One region of the Tatumella citrea genome, then DNA from elsewhere that is predicted to be linked to it. Evidence: predicted binding sites of a transcription regulator. Region 1 holds the regulator's gene; the other holds the start of a gene.
What was found. The regulator Fur, encoded in region 1, represses iron uptake genes when iron is present. The targets are predictions, from matches to a motif close to ATAATAATGAGAACNACTATCAA.
Positions count from the first base shown of each region.

Region 1 (4,220 bases):
TAAACTCAGACCAGCCGGTAGCGCTGAATAGCGATTCCGTTAAAAGTCAGAAAATGCCCTAAAGATTTGCCGCTGAGTTCCTGAAAGATTAAACCATGATACCCTAAGCAAGCCTTTCCACTGTAAGAACTTTGCCATGATTTTAAACAGCCGTCTGCAAACTGAACAAATTGATGAAGAATCATCCCCGACCCTGCTGATTCATGGCCTGTTCGGCAGTCTGGACAATCTGGGAGTCCTGGCTCGTAGCCTGAAATCCCATACCCGGGTGTTACAGGTGGATGTCAGAAATCACGGCCACTCCCCACGTTCCACGGAAATGAGTTATGCCGCGATGGCCCGGGATATGGTGGATACGCTTGATCACCACCAGCTGGAACAGGTGGATGTAATAGGCCACTCAATGGGTGGTAAAATTGCGATGGCACTGGCCGCTCTCGCGCCACAGCGGGTGCGTCGGCTGATAATGATCGACATCGCTCCGGTGGATTATCAGGCCAGGCGACATGATGATATTTTTGCCGCACTGCGGGCAGTGACAGATGCTGCCGTTACACGCAGAGAATCGGCGGCAGAATTAATGCGCCCTATTCTCAATGATGAAATGGTGATCAGTTTTCTGCTGAAATCCTTCCATCAGGGGGAATGGTTATTTAACGTCCCGGTTCTCTGGGATAATTATGCCGCTATCACTGGCTGGGAGACCTGCCCTGCCTGGCCTGGCCCTGCCTTGTTTATTGCCGGTGGCTCCTCACCCTACCTGGATAACTGTTATCGTGCTGAATTACTGGCACAGTTTCCTCATGCAAAAGCATATATCGTTGCGGGTGCTGGACACTGGGTTCACGCAGAAAAACCGCAGGCAGTCATCAGCGCAGTACAACGTTTCCTGTCACTGAATGCGAAAACTCCGGAGTGATGCTGTATAAGTATTGGCGTCATTCATCGCACTGGAGTATGATTGCGCGCTAAATTTTTATCGTGTGCTTTTAACATGATAACTGTATTCATTCATCACTTTGCTGCGTGTATCTGATATAACGCAGGTGTCAGTTTCAAAAATCATGGCAAAAGAAAATACGGATCGTACCACGCTCGATTTGTTCGCCAACGAACGCCGGCCGGGACGTCCCAAAACCAGCCTGCTTTCGCGGGATGAGCAACTGCGGATAAATAAACGCAATCAGCTGAAACGAGATAAAGTCCGTGGATTGCAGCGGGTTGAACTTAAAATGAGCAGTGACATTGTCGATGCTCTGAATTCTCTGGCGGCAGAACAAAACCTGAGTCGAAGTGAGCTCATAGAACAAATCATTCTGGCGCAACTAAAACAGGGCTAGCCCGGGACAACCGCACTCAGGAACAAAACTGGCCGGTTTACAAGTTTCTCACACTACTCAGGTCTGCTATCATCTGCATATCTGTACTGAAATTACAATTATCTGAACTAAAGATTCAAGAGGTTATCCCCACATGGCAATCGTAGGCATCTTTTTTGGCAGCGATACCGGCAACACAGAAAACATCGCAAAAATGATCCAAAAACAATTGGGTAAAGACGTTGCTGAAGTGCACGACATCGCTAAAAGTACCAAAGAAGATTTGGAAGCTTTCGATATTCTGCTGCTGGGTATCCCAACCTGGTACTATGGAGAAGCACAGTGTGACTGGGATGATTTCTTTCCTACCCTGGAAGAAATTGATTTTAACGGTAAGCTGGTAGCGTTGTTTGGTTGTGGTGACCAGGAAGATTATGCGGAATATTTCTGTGACGCTCTGGGCACAATCCGCGACATTATTGAGCCGAACGGTGCAGTTATTGTCGGCCACTGGCCAACCGCCGGTTACCACTTCGAAGCCTCTAAAGGTCTGGCTGATGACAGTCATTTCCTGGGACTGGCCGTTGATGAAGATCGCCAGCCGGAATTAACCAGCCAACGTGTTAGTCAGTGGGTTAACCAGGTGGCAGAAGAGCTACAACTGAAAGAAATCCTCGACGCTTAATAGGGTTTTTCATCAGAATTGTGGTACTGTTAGCTTCAGGCACCTGCGGGAATGACTAAGATGACCAGTAGTTCCCGCATTAATTTCTTCAGCACGGACACGAATCTTTCATCTGTTCAGTGTATACAGACTGAACCGGACAGAAAGCAACGAACTGTCTGTTTTCTCTGCCAGTTACTTGCCTGGTGAGCATTTCACCCGGGGTGTTTTAAGGGCTGTAGTTTCAATTTTGGTGCATCAGTTCTATAATGAACTAAAAATTATAAGGTCATTACCAAACTTCAGGGCTTCTTGCCAAAGTCATTTTTCAAAAGTAACAGGACACAAACTGCATGACTGACAACAACTCCGCATTGAAGAAGGCTGGTCTGAAAGTGACGCTTCCGAGACTGAAAATTCTGGAAGTGCTTCAGGAACCAGAATGCCACCACGTCAGTGCGGAAGACTTGTACAAACGCCTGATTGATATGGGTGAAGAAATTGGCCTGGCCACTGTATATCGTGTGCTTAACCAGTTTGATGACGCGGGCATTGTAACGCGCCATAACTTCGAAGGCGGTAAGTCAGTTTTTGAATTGACTCAACAACAGCATCATGACCATTTAATTTGCCTCGATTGCGGTAAAGTGATTGAGTTCAGTGATGAGTCGATTGAACAACGCCAGCGTGAAATCGCTTCACGGTTTGGTATTAAGCTGACGAACCACAGCCTGTATCTGTACGGCCATTGTACCGAAGGCGATTGCCGCGAAGATGAGTCACTGCATAACGATAAATAATCAGAATCCGTTTTGATTATTCAGGCGATGAAGGGACTATTTTCTACCCGCAATACAGCCTGTACCTGATAAACCCGCACTTCGTTGCGGGTTTTTTGTTATCTGTTTCGGTATTAAAGAGTCCCCCGGGCCAGCTTACTTTTCGCTGTGCCAGCTGTTACTCCAGCGATGATAAAAACGTTTAAACGAGAGTAACCAACGTTTGGTTGCTGATGTACGGCATTGCTGAAAACAGCATTGGTCGTTATCTGTCATGGTCAACGGCACATTCCGGCTAAAGCGTTTCCCATCCGGACTGACTGATCGGACGAGTAAATCACCATTCACCGCCGGCACCTGCTGCGAATTATAACGCAACCATTGCCGGCCTCCATTAGTAGAAAATTCCACGTTGATTCCTGGCAGAGATGTATTTGCCAGCAAACAACCCGAACGAATTTCCGCTCCCGGCACCGGAATTCTGTATGCAATACCGCTGGCATCAAGCCGCGCAAGCACTGACTGACCCAACAGATTCGCAAATCTCTGCCAGTCACTATTCAATCGTCGCAGATCGACATGATGTGTTACGCCCTTCTCAAATCGCCTGCCCTGCTGATAATCCAGTTCCCAGTCAGCTTTATGCCATGCACGTTCAGCAACAGAAAATAACCTCGGATATAACCGGTATTCCATATCCTGATCGGAACGGACGACTTCACTCCAGACCTGTGCTGACATTCCATAAGCCCCGGGCCAGTGACCTTCTGATGTGGCGGCGAATACCTGCCCGTCACGATCTGTCGAAATTTCGGCATTCTGTGGCAAATTATCCGGGGTAAAACCGAAAATTTTCTGCTCATCACTATATCTTGTCGCCCAGTAATAACCAGGTTCCGCGCCGTTCACTTCATAAGGCATATCCAGATACAGATAATCCGGGTTAGAAACTATCACCTGATAGCCTTTATCTGCCCAGTCATTTACTGATTCAGCTCCGCCCCAGTACAGAGTATCCCAGAAGTTCAGGGCATTAGCCGGAGTGGCGAACTGTTGGTTATCACGATTCTCTTTCAGACCGTCCTGCCAGGCCTGAATCCCTTCCAGACCTTGTTTTTGCGCTATTTCACTGACCTGCAAAGCAAACCAGCCAGGCAATGCCTTTAAACTCGTCACCTGCCCGCTTTTCACCAACGATGCACATCGGGCAGATTTCGCCCAGGGTTGGTCCTGACGACTGAGGTTTCGCTGACCTTTACCTGCTTCAGGGTGTGCAACATCAGTATAGCCCGCCCCCAGATAGATATTTTTGGCTTCATCTCCGCCAAAATGCCAGCGGGTCAGGGGTTGCCCGGCCTCCCGATGCATTTGAATAATTTCCGACATCACCTTCTCAGTGAAGCGTAAGGTTGAAGGCAGGCAAGGATTCACAAAACTGGTCCTGTCATAAAACTGCAC
Region 1 covers NZ_CP015579.1:1,290,770-1,294,989, reverse strand. The annotation lists gene ybfF (esterase) at 137-919, shown strand; gene ybfE (LexA regulated protein) at 1,065-1,340, shown strand; gene fldA (flavodoxin FldA) at 1,474-2,004, shown strand; gene fur (ferric iron uptake transcriptional regulator) at 2,337-2,783, shown strand; gene A7K98_RS06180 (family 20 glycosylhydrolase) at 2,919-4,220, opposite strand, start outside.

Region 2 (4,220 bases), 600 kb from region 1:
ATGATGGTATTCAATCCCAATCTCTTTATTGATACTGGTTTCAGCCTTCAGATTTTTATTCCCTTGCAGATAGCAAGTCGCCCCTGTGTCATAACAACCGTTACCATTGCTGTACAACAGGTAGTTAGGGTTAGTCTGGTACAGGTTTGGTGCTTTCCATGCACGGGCAATCCCCATTTTCAGAGTGAAGTCATCACCCAGATCCTGAGACAGGTTCAGAGACGGGCTGATATTACTGCCGGTATAGGACTGATGGTTTAACCGTACACCCGGGGTCAGTTTAGTGGAGTCGGTCAGGTCAATGTTATCTTCGGTATAGATACCCCAGATATTTGCTGAACTGTATTCACTGCGGTTGGTTTCTGATACGCCTCCAATCTCTGAGGTTGCCGCATAAGTGTTCGAGGTCGGATCTTTCATCGCCTGATGGTTAAACTCAGCACCAAAGGTCAGATTTTGCTCCACCCAGCCATTGATCGGAATATTAATATCTGAGTGGACATTAGTATCATTCAGATTAATGGTCGCAAAACCTTCATCCGTGGTCGAAAACAGCCCTTCTAATCCGCCGGACAAACCTTCTTTCAGACGGGTATTACGTGTTTTCTCGAACTGGATGTAGTTATTGGTGGTGACACCATTATCCCACGCACCGGTATATTTAAGCGCCAGAGTCTGGCGATAAATAATGTTGGTTGATTTACCGTAGTAAGCTTTGGTCAGAGTTGAACTGTTGGTATTCTGGGTATCTCCGGCGTACAGGTTACCCTGGCGGCTGTAACCTGCATCTAACTCCAGCGCTTGCATCGGAGCAAATTCCCAGCGCAGTACACCGTTAATATTTTTGTTGATAACCCCTTCACGACCGGCCGGAACCATACCGGCATATTTTCCTGTACGCTCTGCGGAATGGCCGTCGTTAATATTCTGGCCATCGGCCTGGGTTTTGCTCCAGTTGCCATACAGACGCATAGTCAGAGTATCGGTCAGTCCGCCACTCAGATCGAAGTTTTCACGTTTAGTCGCACCTTCCTGTTTGTGCTCCGGTACGTTGTAATAGCTGTTAAAGCTGCCATGCCAGGTTTTACCGGTCGGTTTAGTGACAATATTCACTACCCCACCCATAGCGCCATTACCGTACATTGCTGCAGCAGGTCCGCGAATAACTTCGATATGATCGATCATCTCCGGAGGTACCCAGTTGCTGTCGCCGCGGGTATCACGTTCGCCACGCCAGCCATAACGTACCGAGTTCTTACTGCTGACCGGCATACCGTCGATAAGGATCAGCGTATTTTCCGGTCCCATACCACGGATATCAATCTGTCGGTTGTTACCGCGCTGACCACTGGTCGAGTTGCCCGTCAGGTTAACGCCAGGCATGGTACGGATAATTTCAGATACATCGCGCTGGATCGGATGTTTTTTGATAGCTTCCTGATCGATGATCGATACGCCGGGCGCCTGTAAAGTCTGTACCCGCCCGGTCACCACAATGGTGGCATCGTCCTCTTTTTTGGCTTCAGGAGTGACTACTTTTTTTGTTTCAGCGGATGTCTGTTTTTTAACCGTAGCACCGGTACTTTGCGGGATATTCTGATCTGAGGAATCTGTCGCATTCGACAGAGGAGTCATAAAACTGCCTGCTACCAGCGATGCCAGCAGCGAGTATTTCAATGATTTATTTGCCATAGAATTGTAAAATTACTGTGTATTATTATTGAACAGAAATAGTAATGAGAATTATTCCTAATATCAATAACGTTTTGAAACACAAAGTAAAGAAACCGTAAAGCCCTTTAACCGGGCGAGGGATACCGGTAGCAAAGCCAGTAAATACAAAGGGTTTTACCTGTTAAACCTGTGGTTTACAATGGAAAATCCCGACCATTTTTGGCAATTATTGAATAGAACAAATATTTTATTACAAATAGAATTGAACGCTTTTTTAATTTTTTAATGTCAGCTTAATCTAAGGTTGCAATGAATACATCCCGACAGGGTATCTATCTGGTTTTACTCGCCGCTACGCTGTGGGGAAGCTCAGGAGTCTGTGCCCAGTATCTTTTTGAATCATATCATTTTAGTGCCGGCGGGATGACAATGATCCGCCTGCTGGCAGCCGGTTTACTGCTTACCTTGCTTGGAATATTGCAGGGTAATCATCCGCTGGCGATGTTTCGGGAAACCGCGACTTTAAAACGGCTGCTGATTTTCAGTGTATTTGGCACGCTGTTAGTCCAGCTTTCATTTCTGATCACCATCCAAAAAACCAACGCGGCAACCGCAACGGTATTGCAGTTTCTGACCCCGGTGGTGTTGGTGTTATATACCATGTTCACCAAAAGAACCTTGCCGGGGCTGGTGATTTTTATCGCTGTGCTGACTTCGCTGGCAGGTACTGTATTAATGGCGACTCACGGCGATCTGACCTCATTGCAGCTTCCTTTGTGGGGGCTATTCTGGGGGCTGATATCTGCCGGAGCGGCGGCATTTAACTCTTCTTATTCGTCAGGACTGATTCGCCAGTTCGGAACCCTGCCGGTGGTTGGAATTAGTATGCTGATCGCCGGATGTTGTCTGATACCGTTCTGCCTGCCGGGACTGCATCTGCGCCAGCTGGATGCTACCGGCTGGCTGGCTTTAGGATATCTGGTTCTGGTGGGAACGGCCTTAACGTTTAGCCTGTTTCTCAGAGGAGCATTTCTGACAGGCAGCCAGAATGCCAGCATCCTGAGCTGTGCTGAGCCTCTGAGCAGTACCGTGCTGTCAGTATTATTGCTGGGAGTATCGTTTGGTGTGGCCGAGTGGGCAGGATCGTTGTTGATTATTCTGTCGGTGATATTTATAACCGTGGCACCGGACAAACAGCGGGCGAAAACAACCTTAACCGAGCTGTAAACCTGTTGCGGTTCAGAGCGGAGCAGCATTTAAACAGAGCTTGCTCCGTCAGGTCATTACCGGCAGACGACGGGTCTGCCGGCAAACAACTAGACTTCGATATCGACTTTATCACCGCGCTCCTGCAACCAGTTACGACGGTCTTCTGAGCGTTTCTTCGCCAGCAACATATCCATGACTTTCAGGGTTTCATCCACATCATCATCATCGACCGTCAGCTGAACCAGGCGGCGGGTATTAGGATCAAGGGTGGTCTCGCGCAACTGCAGCGGGTTCATCTCACCCAGGCCTTTAAAGCGCTGAACGTTCACTTTACCGCGCTTACGTTTCAGTTGTTCCAGAACCCCGGCTTTCTCATCTTCATCCAGCGCATAATAGACTTCTTTGCCAAGATCGATACGGTACAACGGCGGCATAGCCACATAGACATGCCCCCCTTTCACCAGCGCACGGAAATGACGAACGAACAGCGCACACAGTAACGTGGCGATATGCAGTCCGTCGGAGTCAGCATCGGCCAGGATACAAATCTTACCGTAGCGTAACAGGCTGAGATCTTCGCTGTCCGGATCAATACCAATCGCCACAGAAATATCATGAACTTCCTGCGATGCCAGCACTTCATCGGAAGATACTTCCCAGGTGTTCAGAATCTTACCTTTCAACGGCATAATGGCCTGATATTCACGATCCCGGGCCTGTTTTGCCGAGCCTCCGGCGGAATCACCTTCCACAAGGAACAACTCGGTTTTATTCAAATCCTGCGCGGTACAATCGGCCAGTTTCCCGGGCAGTGCCGGACCACTGGTAATTTTCTTACGAACAACCTTTTTCGCTGCCCGCATCCGTCGTTGAGCACTGGCAATGGCCATTTCAGCCAGTTGTTCGGCCAACTGAACATTCTGATTCAGCCACAGGCTGAAAGCATCTTTAACCACTCCGGAAACGAAGGCCGCTGTCTGGCGGGAAGATAGACGCTCTTTGGTCTGCCCGGCAAACTGCGGATCCTGCATTTTTACCGACAATACATAGGCACAACGATCCCAGATATCTTCCGCCGAGAGTTTGACTCCGCGTGGCAAAATATTCCGGTATTCGCAGAAATTACGCATCGCGTCCAACAGTCCCTGACGCAGACCGTTAACATGGGTTCCGCCCTGCATGGTCGGAATCAGGTTAACATAGCTTTCTGTCAGCAACTCCCCGCCTTCCGGTAACCAAAGTAACGCCCAGTCAACAGCTTCAGTATCGCCGGCAAAGCTACCGACAAACGGTTGTTCAGGTAAGGTTGGCAGGCCATCTACCGCTTCTTTCAGATA
Region 2 covers NZ_CP015579.1:691,699-695,918, reverse strand. The annotation lists gene A7K98_RS03340 (TonB-dependent siderophore receptor) at 1-1,692, opposite strand, end outside; gene A7K98_RS03335 (DMT family transporter) at 1,984-2,901, shown strand; gene parE (DNA topoisomerase IV subunit B) at 2,991-4,220, opposite strand, start outside.
Region 2: the regulator Fur is predicted to act here: its motif matches at 1,731-1,753, upstream of A7K98_RS03340 (TonB-dependent siderophore receptor).